One region of the Pseudomonas sp. FP603 genome, then DNA from elsewhere that is predicted to be linked to it. Evidence: riboswitches for the same ligand, from Rfam matches in the RefSeq annotation. Region 1 holds a riboswitch; the other holds the start of a gene.
The links. Region 1 has a riboswitch for cobalamin ahead of PSH65_RS13615 (CbtB domain-containing protein). Riboswitches for the same ligand answer to the same signal wherever they lie in the genome.

Region 1 (8,193 bases):
AAGCCGATGCGCCATGCGGTGATGGTTGGCAGGTTGCGCACGTCCACCGAATAGAAGTTGCGCCCGGTGGGCAGCACGTCCAGACGACCGCGACTCGGTGCGCCGCTAGGCCCGGCCGGGACGAATCGACCGTTGAGGGCGTCCAGCAAGCCGCGCATTTCCGCCGGGCCGCAGGCGTCCAGGCGTGGGGCGACGACTTCGCGCAGGCTGTCGATGATGACGTTTACTTCAGACCAACCTGCCTCCTGTGGGAGCGTGCCTTGCGGATGACTCAGTAGTTCGACCTCGGCATTCAAAATCTGCCCGATCAGCTGCGCGGCGAACAGTTCAAGACGTTCACGGGTATCCCCCGCTGTGCGCCAGACGTCATCGCTGATCAATAACAAGGCATCCGGTCGAGGTCCACCCCAGGGCTCGGCCAGCGCGCAATCCAGCGGATCAAACCCCAACGCAAATGCCTTGGCCAGCGCCCGCAGCAAGCTCGATTGCGCCCCACGGCCATCGCCGCGAGGAATACGCAGCAAAGCCAATAAGGTGTCGATACGCAATCGCCCGACCGGCGACTCGCCAAACACATGCAGGCCGTCGCGGATTTGCGACTCCTTCAAGTCGCACAAGTACGTGTCCAGACGCGGCAACCAGATCGCCGCGTCGGCGTCACTGTCGAGCTTCTCGTCCAGTTGCAGTTCACGGTCGATGTGCGTGTCGCGCACCAGTTGCAGAATGTCGCGTTGCAGCTCCCGGGCGCGGCGCGGATCGAGCAATTGTGCTTCGTAATACTCGTCGGCCAACAATTCGAGATTGCGCAGCGGACCGTAGGTTTCAGCGCGGGTCAGTGGCGGCATCAGGTGATCGATGATCACCGCTTGGGTACGGCGCTTGGCCTGGGCGCCCTCGCCCGGGTCGTTGACGATAAACGGATAGATGTTCGGCAACGGCCCGAGCAACGCGTCTGGCCAGCAATTTTCCGACAGCCCGACGCCTTTGCCCGGCAGCCATTCGAGGTTGCCGTGTTTGCCCACATGGATCACGCCGTGGGCGCCGTAGGTGTTGCGCAACCAGAAGTAGAACGCCAGATAGCCGTGAGGCGGCACCAGGTCCGGGTCGTGATACACCGCGCTCGGGTCCACCTGATAACCCCGGGCCGGTTGAATGCCGACGAAGGTCAGGCCGAAGCGCAGACCGGCAATCATCATTCGTCCGCCACGAAACATTGGATCGTTTTCGGGCGACCCCCATCGTTCCAGCACCGCTTGGCGATTGGCCTCGGGCAGCGCGTCGAACATCAGGTTGTAGTCGTCCAGCGCGAGGCTTTGATGGCAGGGACGCTGGTCGAGGGTGTCGAGGTCGTTGCTGACGCCGCCGAGCAACTGCTGGATTAGCGCGGTACCGCTGTCCGGCAACTCGGCCGGCAACGGATAACCTTCGGCGTGCAGGGCGCGCAGGATGTTCAATGCCGCAGCCGGGGTGTCGAGACCGACGCCATTGCCGATGCGCCCGTCGCGAGTCGGGTAGTTGGCGAGGATCAGGGCGATGCGTTTTTCGCCATTGGGCACGCGCGCCAGATCGATCCAGCGTCGTGCCAGTTCTGCGACAAAATCCATGCGCTCCGGTTGCGGCCGGTAGCAGACCACGTCGGATTGACTGCGCTCACTGCGCCAGGCCAGGTCCTTGAAACTGATCGGCCGACTGATAATCCGCCCGTCCAGCTCCGGCAGTGCGATGTGCATTGCCAGGTCACGGGGACCGAGGCCCTGCTCGCTGGCACGCCAACCGGGCTCGTTGTCCTGGGCGCAGATTGCCTGGATGACCGGGATGTTGCGACGAAACGGCCGCAGGTGCGGCGCTTCGGGGCTGGACTGGGCGAAACCGGTGGTGTTGAGAATCACCCCCGCTTCGACTTCATCCAACAGCTCCTCGACCACTGTCAGGCAGCCGGGCTCTTTCAAGCTGGCCAGCGCAATCGGCAACGGGTTCAACCCCGCCGCTTGCAAACGCTGGCAGAAAATATCGATGAAACCGGTGTTCGCCGCCTGTAAATGCGAGCGGTAAAACAGCACCGCCGCCACCGGCTGATCAGCTTGCCAGTCGGCTTGCCAATCGCTCAGTTCAGCGGGGCTTTTTTGCGGATGGTAGATTGCGGTGCGTGGCAGGGTTTGCGGTTCGGCCCATGGGTAGTCGCGGCCCAGCCAGCGATTGGCGAGGCAGCGAAACAGGTCGAGCGCGTTGGCCATGCCGCCCTGACGCAGGAAGTGCCAGAGCCGGTCGCGGTCTTGCGCGGTTACGGTGCTCAGGTCACTGAGTTCCGGGTCCGGGCGATCGTCCCCCGGCACCAGAATCAGTTGCACGCCGCGCTGGGACAATTCCACCAGACGCTCGATGCCGTAACGCCAATAGGCGATGCCGCCGTGCAGCGAGATCAGAATCACCTTGGCGTGGCGCAGCACTTCGTCGACGTAGAGATCGACCGAGGCGTGATTCTGCACCTGCATCGGGTTGGCCAGGCGTACGCTCGGGTAATCGTCGGGCAACTGCTGCGCCGCTTCGGCGAGCAGCGCCAGGCTGGAATCACCGCTGCACAGGATCACCAGCTCGGCGGGGGTTTGTCCAAGGTCGGCAATGTTGTCATCCGACACGAAACCGCCGGGCTGGGTCCTGAGCAGGTGCATGATTTAAACGCTGAGCGCAGCGCGCAATTGCGCTTCGAGCTGGGCGGCGTCCAGCGCCTGACCAATCAACACCAGTCGCGTGGTGCGTGCCTCTTCGGCGCCCCACTGACGGTCGAAGTGTTTGTCGAAACGCGTGCCCACGCCCTGGATCAGCAGGCGCATCGGCTTGTTCGGCACCGCCGCGAAACCTTTGACCCGCAGAATGCCGTGCTGGACCACCAGTTGCGTCAGCGCGTCCATCAGCAGGCTTTCGTCGGCTTGGGGCAGCTCGATCGAGATGGAATCGAACGCGTCATGGTCGTGGTCGTCTTCGCCTTCATGGTGATGATCGTGATGGCTGTGGCGGCTGTCGATGTGTTCTTCTGAACCGGCGCCGAGGCCGATCAGCACGTCCAGAGGCAAACGACCGCTGCTGGCTTCGATGACTTTCACCGCTGGCGGCAGTTCTTCGGCGACTTCCAGGCGCACACGGGCCAGGTCTGCGGCGCTGATCAGGTCGGCCTTGTTGAGAATCACCAGGTCGGCGCTGGCCAGTTGGTCGGCGAACAGCTCGTGCAGCGGCGATTCGTGGTCCAGGTTCGGGTCGAGTTTGCGCTGGGCATCGACCTGATCCGGGAACGCAGCGAAGGTGCCAGCCGCGACAGCCGGGCTGTCGACCACGGTGATCACCGCGTCAACCGTGCAGGCGCTGCGGATTTCTGGCCATTGGAAGGCTTGAACCAAAGGCTTTGGCAGGGCCAGGCCCGAAGTTTCGATGAGGATGTGGTCGAGGTCGCCGCGACGAGCGACCAGTTCGCGCATCACCGGGAAGAATTCTTCCTGAACCGTGCAGCACAGGCAGCCGTTGGCCAGTTCATAGACGCGACCGCTGGCTTCTTCTTCGGTGCAACCGATCGAGCACTGCTTGAGGATTTCGCCGTCGATGCCCAGCTCGCCGAACTCGTTGACGATCACCGCGATACGGCGGCCCTGGGCGTTGTCGAGCATGTGGCGCAGCAAGGTGGTTTTGCCCGAGCCGAGGAAGCCGGTAACGATGGTGACGGGGAGTTTGGCCAGTGTTTTCATCGGATGCCCTTTGGCAAGGTGGCGGGCATACGGGACGACGACTGGCAACGCGGGCGCGCGTGCCTGAAGAGTTCGCCACCGGATCACCCCGCCCGGTTGAAAGTGAGAATCTGTTTCGAGGCAGGTCTCCTGGCTGACGGTGTGCCAATCGTTCGACTGGCGTTTGCTGCGCCTTCCCGCGAACCTGATGGATCAGGGCTTGCAGTGGCGTGGCAGCGAACATCACCGTTCACAGTTGCGGGGGCAGCCGCGGCATCGACCGCGTTCCCTTCTTAGCTTCGGCAGACACCGAAGAACCTCGAAAGCGCAAGGCTACGCATCGTGTGGGGGCGGGTCAATGTCCATGCCGCGTTCTGTGGCGGCTGGGATGACGCCATCGCGGGCAAGCCCGCTCCCACAGTTGATCGCATTCCCTTGTGGGAGCGTGGCTTGCCCGCGATGCAGACGACCGGGTTCCGAGTTGAGAACCCCTGCCAATTGACGCCCAACCCCCGCCCATGCTCTCCTACACGCCTTGTTACGGGTGCCCTTCACAGGGTGAAACGGGAAACCGGTGAATCATGTGCTTTACTCTAAAGCCATGTCAGTCCGGTGCTGCCCCCGCAACGGTAAGCGAGTGAAGCGTCAGATCCACTGTGCCCGTCATACGGCATGGGAAGGTGATGCTTGCAGGTCCAGGCGTTAGCCCTGCCCCTCGCGAGCCCGGAGACCGGCCCGCAACACAAAGTGACTTTTACGTTCACTGAATAACAAACCCGCGGTGGGCGGGCGCTGTTCGAAATCTCTGCGTGCCCCGGCGTGCGGAGGTTTTCATGCGCTCTATTCACCCGCTGACAGACCAGAGGGAAGCGCCATGTCGATCATCAGCAGCACCGGCAGCAACACCGATAAGAGCATCGCCAGCACCACCACGACCCTGAGCCAACGCCTGACCGCCGCTTTTTGTGCGTCGATCCTTGGCGCGTGCCTTGTGTATTTCGCCGGTTTCTCGCACATCGAAGCGGTGCACAACGCCGCGCACGATACCCGTCACAGCTCCGCCTTTCCGTGCCATTGAGACCTGTTGACATGATCAAGCGTATTGCGCAAACCGCAGGGTTCACCGGGCTGCTGGCCGCCCTGCTGCTGACCCTGCTGCAAAGCTTCTGGGTAGCCCCGCTGATTTTGCAGGCCGAGACCTACGAAAAATCCGAACCGGCCGCTGTTGAAATCCACGAGCACGCCGCGGGTGCTGTCACCGCTCACACTCACGATGCGCAAGCCTGGGAACCTGAAGACGGCTGGCAGCGCGTGCTGTCGACCACCGGCGGCAATCTGGTGGTAGCGGTCGGTTTCGCCCTGATGCTTGCGGGTCTCTACACCTTGCGCGCTCCACGCCGTACCTCTCAGGGCCTGCTCTGGGGTCTGGCCGGTTATGCGACGTTCGTGCTGGCGCCAACCCTCGGCCTGCCACCTGAACTGCCAGGCACTGCCGCGGCGGATCTGGCGCAACGGCAGATCTGGTGGATTGGTACTGCCGCCTCCACCGCTGTCGGCATCGCGCTGATCGTGTTCAGCCGCCACTGGCTGATGAAGATCCTCGGCGTGGCGATTCTGGCCGTCCCGCACGTCATCGGCGCGCCACAACCGGAAGTCCATTCGATGCTGGCGCCGGAAGCCCTGGAAACGCAATTCAAAATCGCTTCGCATCTGACCAACGTGGTGTTCTGGCTGGCCCTAGGCCTGATCAGCGCCTGGTTGTTTCGCCGCAAAAGCGATGGCCAATACTCCGCATGACTGACGTCAGCGCAGCGCCGACCTTGGTGGTCGGCCTGGGCTGCCAGCGCGGCTGCCCCGTCAGCACGCTGCGGGCGCTACTTGATCAGGCGTTACAGGCCCATCAAATCGAGCTTCGTGAGATCAAGGCCTTGGCCAGTATCGACCTCAAGCGCGAAGAACCCGCCCTGATCGAACTGGCTGAGCAACTGGCGTTGCCGCTGATGTATTTCAGCAGCGAACAATTGGCCGGTTATGAACCGCAACTCAGCCACCACTCGGACATCGCGTTCGAACGCACCGGCTGTTACGGCGTAGCGGAAAGTGCCGCGCTGGCACTGGCCGAACAATTGGCTCAGGCACCGGCAAAGTTGCTGATTCCACGACAGAAATACGCCCAGGCCACCCTGGCATTGGCCAGCGCCGCGTAAAATCCCCGATAATCCCCGCCTTCGATCATGAGCAATCTTCATCTGAAGTGTGCCCATGCCCTTTTTCTGACAGGAAACGACGATGACCGTCTACTTCATTGGCGCAGGCCCCGGCGACCCGGAACTGATCACCGTCAAAGGCCAGCGGCTGATTCGTAGCTGCCCGGTCATCATCTATGCAGGCTCCCTCGTGCCCGCCGCCGTGCTGGAGGGTCACCGGGCCGAACAGGTGGTCAACAGCGCCGAATTGCACCTGGAACAGATCATCGAGTTGATCAAGACCGCCCATGCCAACGGCCAGGACGTGGCCCGGGTGCATTCCGGCGATCCGAGCCTGTACGGCGCGATTGGCGAGCAGATTCGCTACTTGCGTGAACTCGACATTCCTTTCGAAATCATTCCTGGCGTCACCGCCACTGCCGCTTGTGCGGCGCTTTTGGGTGCTGAACTGACCTTGCCGGACGTGTCACAGAGCGTGATTCTGACCCGCTACGCCGACAAGACCGCGATGCCGGCCGGGGAAGAACTCGGTAGCCTGGCGCAGCATGGGGCGACCATGGCGATCCACTTGGGGGTCAATCATCTGGAGAAAATCCTCGCCGAACTGCTGCCGCACTACGGCGCCGATTGCCCGATCGCGGTGATTCATCGGGCGAGCTGGCCGGATCAGGATTGGGTGGTGGGGACGCTGGCGGATATTGCCGGGAAGGTTCAAGCCAAGGGATTTCGCCGCACGGCGCTGATTCTGGTGGGCCGGGTGTTGGGCAGCGATCACTTTAGTGAGTCGTCGTTGTATCGCGCGGGGCATGCGCACCTCTACAGACCCTGAGATGATCGTTCCCACGCTCTGCGCGGGAATGCCTCAATGGACGCTCTGCGTCCGCTCTTGGGACGCGGAGCGTCCCGGGCTGCATTCCCACGCAGAGCGTGGGAACGATCAAAAAAAAACGGTGCTCACGGGCACCGTTTTTTTATGTCGCAGCGAACACCTTAGTAGTAGGCGTTTTCTTTCTGCGTGTGGTCGGTCACGTCACGAACGCCCTTGAGCTCGGGAATACGCTCGAGCAAGGTGCGCTCGATGCCTTCGCGCAGGGTGACGTCTGCCTGGCCGCAGCCCTGGCAACCGCCGCCGAATTTCAGCACCGCGATGCCGTCTTCGACCACATCGATCAGGCTGACCTGACCGCCGTGGCTGGCCAGCCCCGGGTTGATCTCGGTTTGCAGGTAGTAGTTGATGCGCTCGTTGACCGGGCTGTCGGCGTTGACCATCGGTACTTTGGCGTTTGGCGCCTTGATGGTCAGCTGGCCGCCCATACGGTCGGTCGCGTAGTCGACTACCGCATCGTCCAGGAATGCTTCGCTGAACGAGTCGATGTAAGCGGTGAAGCTTTTGAGCCCCAGCGCCGTGTCTTCAGGTTTTTCTTCGCCCGGCTTGCAGTAGGCAATGCAGGTTTCGGCGTACTGGGTGCCAGGCTGGGTGATAAAGACGCGGATGCCGATACCCGGGGTGTTCTGCTTGGAGAGCAGATCAGCCAGATAATCGTGGGCGGCGTCGGTAATGGTAATAGCGGTCATGGAAACTCCTCGCAGGCTTGGACGCAGTTTACGCCAATCATCGCGCCGGACAAAGTCCTAGTATTTTTGTCGGGAAAGATGCGCTGATCGATGATCCTCTGATCACCGCAGCCCCCTCGCCACAGGTCGCTCCTACAAGGGTTCGGCAGTGCGTGTTCAGGCTTTCAATCAAAGATTCTCGTAGCGGTTCATATCCAGCACGCCCTCTTCCACCGGGTCGGTGTCGTGGATGTAGCGGCTCAGATCATGGAAATACTGCCAGAACTGCGGATGGCTGCGGCGAATGCCCCAGCGTTCGACGATTTTCTCGAAACTGGCGGCGTCCCTGGCATTTTCCATCGCGTCGACGAACGCGGGCACTTGCCCGGCCGGGATGTTGAACATGAAGTTGGGGTAGCTGCTGAGTACCCCCGGATAAATCGTCAACGTATCGAGCCCTGGCTGATAGCGCAGCGATTCACCGAGCAGGAACGCCACGTTACTGTGGGCGCGATTGCGCAGCAGGCTGTAGACCTCGCGCTTGCCGCTTGGGGTCTCGATGCGCAACATCGTGGCTTCTGGCAACTGATCGATGACCTTCAGCCCCGCAGCCGGACGTGAAGTCAGGTGGCTCAAGGCCTGTTCGGCGTTCTGCAAGGCCAGATCGATGTTCGGCCGCGAGCAGTAAGCGCCATCGCAGCGGTTGATCGGGTCAGTCT
Region 2 (8,193 bases), 2.1 Mb from region 1:
CTCCGGCTGCAGCCCCTATCGTCACTGCACGCAAGTAAGCGGACAGTTTATAAGGCGAACTTAAAGTCTTACTTGAAGTTTGCCGCGTAGCCGCTAGAATCCTGATCTATTATTGATGGCAAACCGCCTGCGTCCTGCGCAGGCGGTTTTCTTTTCTGTCTTTACGGCAGAAAAAAGCCGCAGCCAGATCAGGATGTTCTGCTTATGACGATGTCGGCCCGCCTCACGCTCATGTTCTTCGCAGCGCTGCTCAGCGCCTGCGCCAGCCGCCCACCGCCACCTGCGCCGGTGGTCCGCGCACCGATTGTTTTCGGTCCTTCCCAAGCCTTTTCTCCTGCGGCAGAAGACGTGCTGTTTCGCGCGCTGGGTCTGGTGGGAACGCCTTACCGCTGGGGCGGCAACACGCCGGATTCCGGGTTCGATTGCAGCGGGCTGATCGGTTATGTGTATCGCGATGTCACAGGCATTTCCTTGCCGCGTTCCACGCGCGAAATGATCGGCATGCAAGCCCCCAATGTCGGCAAGGAAGGCCTGCAAACCGGTGACCTGATTTTCTTCGCCACCAATGGCGGCTCCCAGGTCAGCCACGCCGGGATCTACGTCGGCGAAGGCCGCTTCGTCCACGCGCCAGCCACGGGCGGCACGGTCAAGCTGGATAGCTTGTCCAAAGCTTACTGGCAGAAAGCCTATCTGAGCGCCAAGCGCGTCTTGCAACCTGAGCATTTGGCACATAATCCGTAGCCTGAATTGTCATGAGCGCTCGTAAACGCTGATCTCCTGTGGGAGCGGGCTTGCCCGCGATGACGTCAGCACATTCAACATCGATGTAGTCTGGGCTGCCGCTATCGCGGGCGAGCCCGCTCCCACAGGGGATGTGTGTTGTGGTTACGGAGCAGCCGACACGCGCCACACCTTGTTCCCCACATCATCCGCCACTAGCAAGCTGCCCTGCTGATCGATCACCACGCCCACCGGCCGGCCCATGGCTTTTTCCTCGTCGTTGAGGAAGCCAGTGAGCACATCCACCGGTTGTCCGGCCGGTTTGCCGGCGCTGAACGGCACGAAAATCACTTTGTAGCCACTGTGTGGCTTGCGGTTCCACGAACCATGCTGGCCGATGAATGCACCTTGGGTGAATGGCGCGGGCAACTTGCTGCCTTCGGCGAATGTCAGGCCCAGTGATGCGGTATGTGGCCCCACCGCGTAGTCCGGTGCAATCGCCTTGGCCACCAGATCAGGGTTTTGCGGTTCGACGCGAATGTCGACGTGCTGGCCGTAATAGCTGTAGGGCCAGCCGTAGAACCCGCCGTCCTTCACAGATGTGATGTAGTCCGGCACCAGGTCGCTGCCGATTTCGTCCCGCTCGTTGACGGCGGTCCACAGTGCACCGCTCTGAGGCTCCCAGGCCAGACCGTTTGGATTGCGAATCCCCGAGGCGAAGATCCGATGGCTGCCGGTGGCGCGATCGACTTCCCAGATCGCCGCGCGGCCTTCCTCCTGATCCATGCCGTTTTCACCGACGTTGCTGTTCGAGCCCACGGTGACGTACAGCTTGCTGCCATCCCTGCTGGCGATGACGTTCTTGGTCCAGTGGTGATTCAGCGTACCGCCCGGTAGATCGACCACTTTGATTGGCTGCGACTTGATCGCTGTCTCGCCGTCTTCGTAGTGGAAGCGCAGCAAGCGGTCAGTATCGGCAACGTACAGGTCCTTGCCGACCAGGGTCATGCCGAAGGGGGAGTTGAGATTTTCCAGAAATACTGTGCGGGTTTCGGCGACGCCGTCGTGGTCCTTGTCCCGCAGCAGGGTGATGCGGTTCGGGCTGGGGACGCCGGCACCGGCGCGGCCCATGACTTTGCCCATGATCCAGCCACGAATACCGCCATCGGATTTGGCCGGTGCATTGGTTTCGGCCACCAGCACATCGCCGTTGGGCAATACATAGAGCCAGCGCGGGTGTTCGAGGCCTTCGGCAAATGCCGCCACTTGAGTTCCTGGCGCGGCGACAGGTTTCTTGCCCTCAGGCCAGCCGATCGCCGGGGCGATGTTAACCGTCGGGATCAGGGTTTTATTGGGTTCTGGCAGTTTGGGCGAGGGGCCTGTGCCATCCGAGACTTGCAGGCTGGAGGTTTCACCACAGGCGGCGAGCCCTCCGGCGAGCGCGATGATGAAAACGAGCTGGGGTTTGCGCATTACTGATCTTCCCTATGAATGCATTGACGTAATCATAGAGAAGCGTAGACGCTCGATGGTTCAACCGGTCAGCCGCGGGCTTCCTTGAGCAGAACAGCGATGCCTGGATGGTAGTTGCCGGCTTCATTGCGCAACTTGCGGTAGGCGTATGGGAAATACCAGGCCACGGCGCAGCTGTGTTCCTTTTGCAGGTCGTCGACCATGTCCTGAAGTTCTTCCGGGGTAGCGCTCTGCTGAGCTTTTTGCGGCGCTACGAACAGGCAGCCGAGTTTCAGATCGCTTGCGTAGCTGATTCGCTTCGCGTCACTGGTGATGTCCGCCAATGCCTGAGTCAGGTTCAAGCTATTGACCCGCGGCCAGCGCTGGGTGGCCTGGAGATACGCGCGTTCTTCGCTGCTGGCGATAAACAGATCGGCGCGGGCGTTGCGTTCGCCTTCTTCGTTCTGCTTGCGCGTCGACGTTTGTTGCAAGGTGACCATTTCCGCCATCCAGGCCGCGGCGGAAAGCAGGCTGAGGTTGGCTTTTTCGTCGTACCAATAAGGTGTGTCGTTATCGCCGCGAACAGCGTTATAGCGGTCGATACAGTCAAACCAGCGTTCCAGCACCGGTCGCAGGAATTCCAGCTTCGGATTGCTGATGATCATGCCTTGCATGTGGCTCACCCTTGTTATTGTGTTGTGAGGTTGTGGCTCTTTGATATCACTGCTGACAGTGTGGCACAAGATTGGCGTCAGTTAATTGATCGATGGCAGTTATTCGCTCAGCGGCGTCCCGGCTTTAATTGACGCTCCACCCCCAACCCTCTAACCTTCGCGGCTTGTTTCAGGTGCTCTGTGGCGGTGGCCGACAGAGTGAAACAGGGAAGCCGGTGAGTGACTATCTTCAAGCGATGAAGAGTCATGATCCCGGCGCTGCCCCCGCAACGGTAAATGAGTAAAAGCTGCGTCTTGAGCCACTGTGTCGACTGTCGACATGGGAAGGCGCGCAGTCAGGCACAAGCCGCTCATGAGCCCGGAGACCGGCCTGATTCATCCAACGGCATCACGGTGGGCGATGCCAGGCTTCTTGCCGTCTATTCTTGTGCCTGCCCGCCGTTATCCAGCCTCAACGGAGAGCTCCCCCATGACTGATACCCCCGATCGTGACGAACGCCATCTGGCGCGCATGCTGCGCAAAAAAGCGGTGATCGACGAACGCATCGCCAACTCCCCGAATGAATGCGGTTTGCTGCTGGTGCTCTCTGGCAACGGCAAAGGCAAGAGCAGTTCGGCGTTTGGCATGCTTTCCCGGGCCATGGGCCACGGCATGCAGTGCGGCGTGGTGCAGTTCATCAAGGGGCGCAGCAGCACCGGCGAGGAGCTGTTCTTCCGGCGCTTTCCTGAGCAGGTGCGTTTTCATGTGATGGGCGAGGGCTTCACCTGGGAAACCCAGGACCGCCAGCGTGACATTGCCGCCGCCGAAGCCGCGTGGGCGGTGTCCCGCGAATTGCTGCGTGATCCGGCCATTGGCCTCGTGGTGCTCGACGAGTTGAACATCGCCCTCAAGCACGGCTATCTCGATCTCGATCAGGTGCTCAGCGACTTGCAGGCCCGTCCACCGATGCAGCACGTGGTGGTCACCGGTCGTGGCGCCAAACCAGAGATGATCGAGCTGGCCGACACCGTCACTGAAATGGGCATGATCAAGCACGCCTTCCAGGCCGGAATCAAAGCGCAAAAAGGCGTCGAGCTGTGAATCAACCCCGGCATTGCCCGGCGGTACTGATTGCCGCGCCGGCCTCCGGTCAGGGCAAGACCACCGTCACCGCCGCGCTCGCCCGTTTGCATCGCAATCAGGGGCGCAAGGTTCGCGTGTTCAAATGCGGCCCGGACTTTCTCGACCCGATGATTCTCGAGCGCGCCAGCGGTGCACCGGTCTATCAACTCGACATGTGGATGGTCGGCGAACAAGAAAGTCGACGGCTTTTGTGGGAGGCCGCTGGCGAAGCCGATCTGATCCTCATCGAAGGCGTCATGGGGCTGTTCGACGGTACGCCGTCCAGCGCCGACCTGGCGCGGCACTTCGGTGTGCCGGTGCTCGGCGTGATCGACGGCACCGCCATGGCGCAGACGTTTGGCGCGCTGGCCCTGGGCCTTGCACGCTATCAGCCGGACTTGCCGTTTGCCGGTGTGTTGGCCAACCGGGTCGGCACCTTGCGTCATGCGCAGTTGCTCGAAGGCAGCCTGACGGAAGGCTTGCGCTGGTACGGCGCATTGTCCCGGGAGACCGGCATTGAATTGCCAAGTCGGCATCTCGGTCTGGTTCAGGCCAGTGAATTGAATGATCTCGACCTGCGTCTCGATGCGGCGGCCGAGTCACTGGCCAGCAGTTGCGATGTGGCTTTACCGCCGGCCGTGGAATTCACCGCGCCTGAAATAATCGCCGCCGAACCGTTGCTGGCCGGTGTGCGGATTGCCGTGGCCCGGGACGAAGCTTTCGCGTTTACCTACGGCGCGAGCCTGGATCTGCTGCGGGCCATGGGCGCGCAATTGTCTTTCTTCTCGCCGATCCGCGACACCGGGTTGCCGGAGGCAGACAGCCTTTATCTACCGGGCGGCTACCCCGAATTGCACCATGTGGCGTTGTCGCAAAACACACCGATGCTGAACGCGATCCGCGCTCACCACGCGGCGGGCAAACCGTTGCTGGCCGAGTGTGGCGGCATGCTGTATCTGCTGGATTCCTTGACCGATGTCGAGGGCACGCGCGCTGAACTGGTTGGCTTGCTGGCCGGTGATGCGGTGATGCAGAAGCGTCTCGCCGCGTTGGCCTTGCAGGCGGTGGAGTTGCCGGAAGGTTTGCTGCGTGGGCACACGTATCACCACTCGTTGACCAGCACCGAGCTTGAGCCGATTGCGCGTGGCGTGAGCCCCAATGGCGGGCGAGGGGCGGAGGCGGTTTATCGTGAGGGGCGGATGACGGCTTCTTATGTGCACTTTTATTTTCCGTCCAATCCATCGGCGATTGCCGCGTTGTTTGCGCCTGGCCGTGAGGCCGCCTTCGCGGGCAAGCCCGCTCCTACATTGGATCACCTAAACCCTGTAGGAGCGGGCTTGCCCGCGAAGAGGCCATGACGGACAACGCCTTTTCCGAAGCCGAACGCGCTGCGGTCTACCGAGCCATCGGCGAACGCCGCGACATGCGCCACTTCAGCGGCGGCACCGTCGAGCCCGAGTTACTGCGCCGTCTGCTCGAAGCCGCGCATCAGGCCCCGAGTGTTGGCCTGATGCAGCCCTGGCGATTCATCCGCATCAGCGACCGGGCACTGCGCGGCAAGATTCAGCAGTTGGTGGAAGACGAACGCGTCCGCACCGCTGAAGCCCTCGGCGAGCGCTCCGACGAATTCATGAAGCTCAAGGTCGAAGGCATCAACGACTGCGCCGAGGTGCTGGTCGCCGCGCTGATGGACGATCGTGAGCGGCATATCTTCGGCCGTCGTACATTGCCGGAAATGGACATGGCCTCGCTGTCCTGCGCCATCCAGAATCTTTGGCTCGCGTCCCGCGCCGAAGGCCTGGGCATGGGCTGGGTGTCATTGTTCGAGCCGCAAGCGCTCGCGGACTTGCTGGGTTTACCGACCGGAGCCAAGCCTATGGCCGTTCTTTGCCTGGGACCGGTCAAGGAATTCTATCCGGCGCCGATGCTGGTACTCGAAGGTTGGGCGCAGGCGCGTCCACTCAGCGAGTTGCTGTATGAAAATTATTGGGGAGTGAGTCAATGAGTGTGGCGTTGTTGAGTGTCGCCGCGGTCGCGCTGGATGCGCTGCTGGGTGAACCCAAACGCTGGCATCCGCTGGTGGCGTTCGGTCGTTTTGCCGATCGCATCGAGCAACGTTTCAATTCCGGTGGCCGTGGCTGGCGCAGTCATGGCGTGACGGCCTGGGTGATGGCTGTCGTGCCGCTGACCTTGTTGGCCACCGCATTTTCCTGGGCGCCTTATGTCGGTTGGATCGTCGAGATTCTCGTGCTCTATTGTGCCCTCGGCATGCGCAGCCTTGGTGAACACGTCGAGCCGGTGGCCAAGGCCCTGCGCAGCGATGACTTGATCGAGGCGCGCAAACGTGTCGGCTATCTGGTCAGCCGTCAGACCAGCGAACTGGATGAAACCGAAGTCGCCCGCGCCGCCACCGAATCGGTGCTGGAGAACGGCAGCGATGCGGTGTTCGCCGCGCTGTTCTGGTTTGCCGTGGCGGGTGCGCCCGGCGTGGTGCTCTATCGCCTGAGCAACACCCTCGATGCGATGTGGGGTTATCGCAACGATCGCTTCGAACGTTTCGGTTGGGCCGCGGCGAAGATCGACGATGTTCTCAATTACATTCCTGCACGCCTGGTGGCGTTGACTTACGCGCTGCTGGGCAAAACCCGACTGGCGCTGAAGTGCTGGCGTACCCAGGGCCCGACCTGGGACAGCCCGAATGCCGGGCCGGTGATGGCGGCTGGTGCCGGTGCGCTGGGGGTCGAGTTGGGCGGGGCGGCGATCTATCACGGTGAACTGCATCAGCGTCCCCAGTTGGGCGAAGGCGTACCGGCGGATGCCGATTCCATCGACCGTGGCTGGCAATTGGTCCAGCGCGGGGTATGGTTATGGCTGCTGATTCTCTGCGTGGGGGCTGAATTCTATGCTTGAGCACGGTGGCCGCTTGCGCAAGGCGGCGCTTGAATACGGCATTGCCGAAGCCGATTGGCTCGACCTGTCCAGTGGCCTTGCGCCCTGGCCATTCCCGGTGCCGGACATCCCGCTGCGGGCCTGGGCACGGCTGCCGGAAACCGATGACGGACTTGAGCAGGCCGCCTGCGACTATTACGGTGCGGCCCAAGTGTTGCCGGTGGCCGGTTCGCAAATGGCGATCCAGTTACTGCCGCGTTTGCGCCGGGCCGGCAAGGTCGGCGTGCTGTCGCCGTGTTACGCCGAACACGCCGAAGCCTGGCGTCGCAACGGTTACATCGTGCGTGAAGTGCTGGAGTCGGAAGTCGATTTCTTTCTCGACAGCTTCGACGTGCTGGTGGTGGTCAATCCCAACAATCCCACGGGGCTGAGCCTGACCCCGGCTCGTCTGCTGGATTGGCATGCGCGGCTGGCCCAGCGCGGTGGCTGGTTGGTGGTGGACGAGGCGTTCATGGACAACACCCCGCATTTGAGTCTGGCGCCGTTCGCCCATCAGATCGGCTTGATCGTGCTGCGCTCCTTCGGCAAGTTTTTCGGCCTGGCCGGGGTGCGGCTGGGGTTTGTGCTGGCCGAGCGCAAGTTGCTCAAGCTGCTGGCCGAACAGGTCGGGCCTTGGGCGGTCAGCGGTCCGACCCGAGTGCTGGGTCAGGCGTGCCTGACGGATACGGACGGGCACACTCGACAGCGCATTCGCACTGACGAGGCCGGCGAGCGTCTGGCGTTGCTGCTTGAACAGTACGGTTTCAAACCTCAGGGCGGCTGTGCGTTGTTCCAATGGCTGATCACCGAGCGTGCCGAAGCGCTGCATGAATTCATGGCCCGGCGCGGCATTCTGCTGCGGTTGTTCACCCACAACAGCAGCGTGCGGTTTGGCTTGCCCGCCGATGAAGCGGATTGGCTGCGTCTCGAGCAAGCGCTTGAAGCTTACGTTAAGGAAGCGCAATGACTACGTTGATGGTGCAAGGCACCACATCGGACGCCGGTAAAAGCACGCTGGTGACGGCGCTGTGTCGCTGGGTGACGCGCCAGGGCGTGAGTGTCGTGCCGTTCAAGCCGCAGAACATGGCCCTCAATAGCGCGGTAACCGCCGACGGTGGTGAGATCGGCCGTGCTCAAGCGGTGCAGGCCCAAGCCGCCAACCTCGAACCGCACACCGACATGAACCCGGTGCTGCTCAAACCCAATAGCGATACTGGCGCCCAAGTGATCATTCATGGTCGCGCGGTCACGACGATGAACGCTGTCGCCTATCACGACTACAAAGCCATCGCCATGCAAGCGGTGTTGGCCTCTCAT

Region 2: it holds a riboswitch for cobalamin, as region 1 does, so the genes downstream of both, cobO (cob(I)yrinic acid a,c-diamide adenosyltransferase) here and PSH65_RS13615 (CbtB domain-containing protein) in region 1, are expected to answer to the same signal.

Annotation. Positions count from the first base shown of each region.
Region 1 is NZ_CP117431.1:2,909,225-2,917,417, reverse strand. Features, by position in the region: gene cobN (cobaltochelatase subunit CobN) at 1-2,669, opposite strand, end outside; gene cobW (cobalamin biosynthesis protein CobW) at 2,673-3,734, opposite strand; cobalamin riboswitch at 3,836-4,050, opposite strand; cobalamin riboswitch at 4,239-4,467, shown strand; gene PSH65_RS13615 (CbtB domain-containing protein) at 4,588-4,791, shown strand; gene PSH65_RS13610 (CbtA family protein) at 4,803-5,510, shown strand; gene PSH65_RS13605 (cobalamin biosynthesis protein) at 5,507-5,920, shown strand; gene cobM (precorrin-4 C(11)-methyltransferase) at 6,003-6,749, shown strand; gene nfuA (Fe-S biogenesis protein NfuA) at 6,911-7,495, opposite strand; gene PSH65_RS13590 (fatty acid cis/trans isomerase) at 7,664-8,193, opposite strand, start outside.
Region 2 is NZ_CP117431.1:4,974,023-4,982,215, reverse strand. Features, by position in the region: gene PSH65_RS22980 (C40 family peptidase) at 1-38, shown strand, start outside; gene PSH65_RS22975 (C40 family peptidase) at 205-741, shown strand; gene PSH65_RS22970 (sorbosone dehydrogenase family protein) at 886-2,193, opposite strand; gene PSH65_RS22965 (hypothetical protein) at 2,262-2,846, opposite strand; cobalamin riboswitch at 3,001-3,235, shown strand; gene cobO (cob(I)yrinic acid a,c-diamide adenosyltransferase) at 3,316-3,927, shown strand; gene PSH65_RS22955 (cobyrinate a,c-diamide synthase) at 3,924-5,306, shown strand; gene bluB (5,6-dimethylbenzimidazole synthase) at 5,303-5,953, shown strand; gene cbiB (adenosylcobinamide-phosphate synthase CbiB) at 5,950-6,858, shown strand; gene cobD (threonine-phosphate decarboxylase CobD) at 6,851-7,843, shown strand; gene PSH65_RS22935 (cobyric acid synthase) at 7,840-8,193, shown strand, end outside.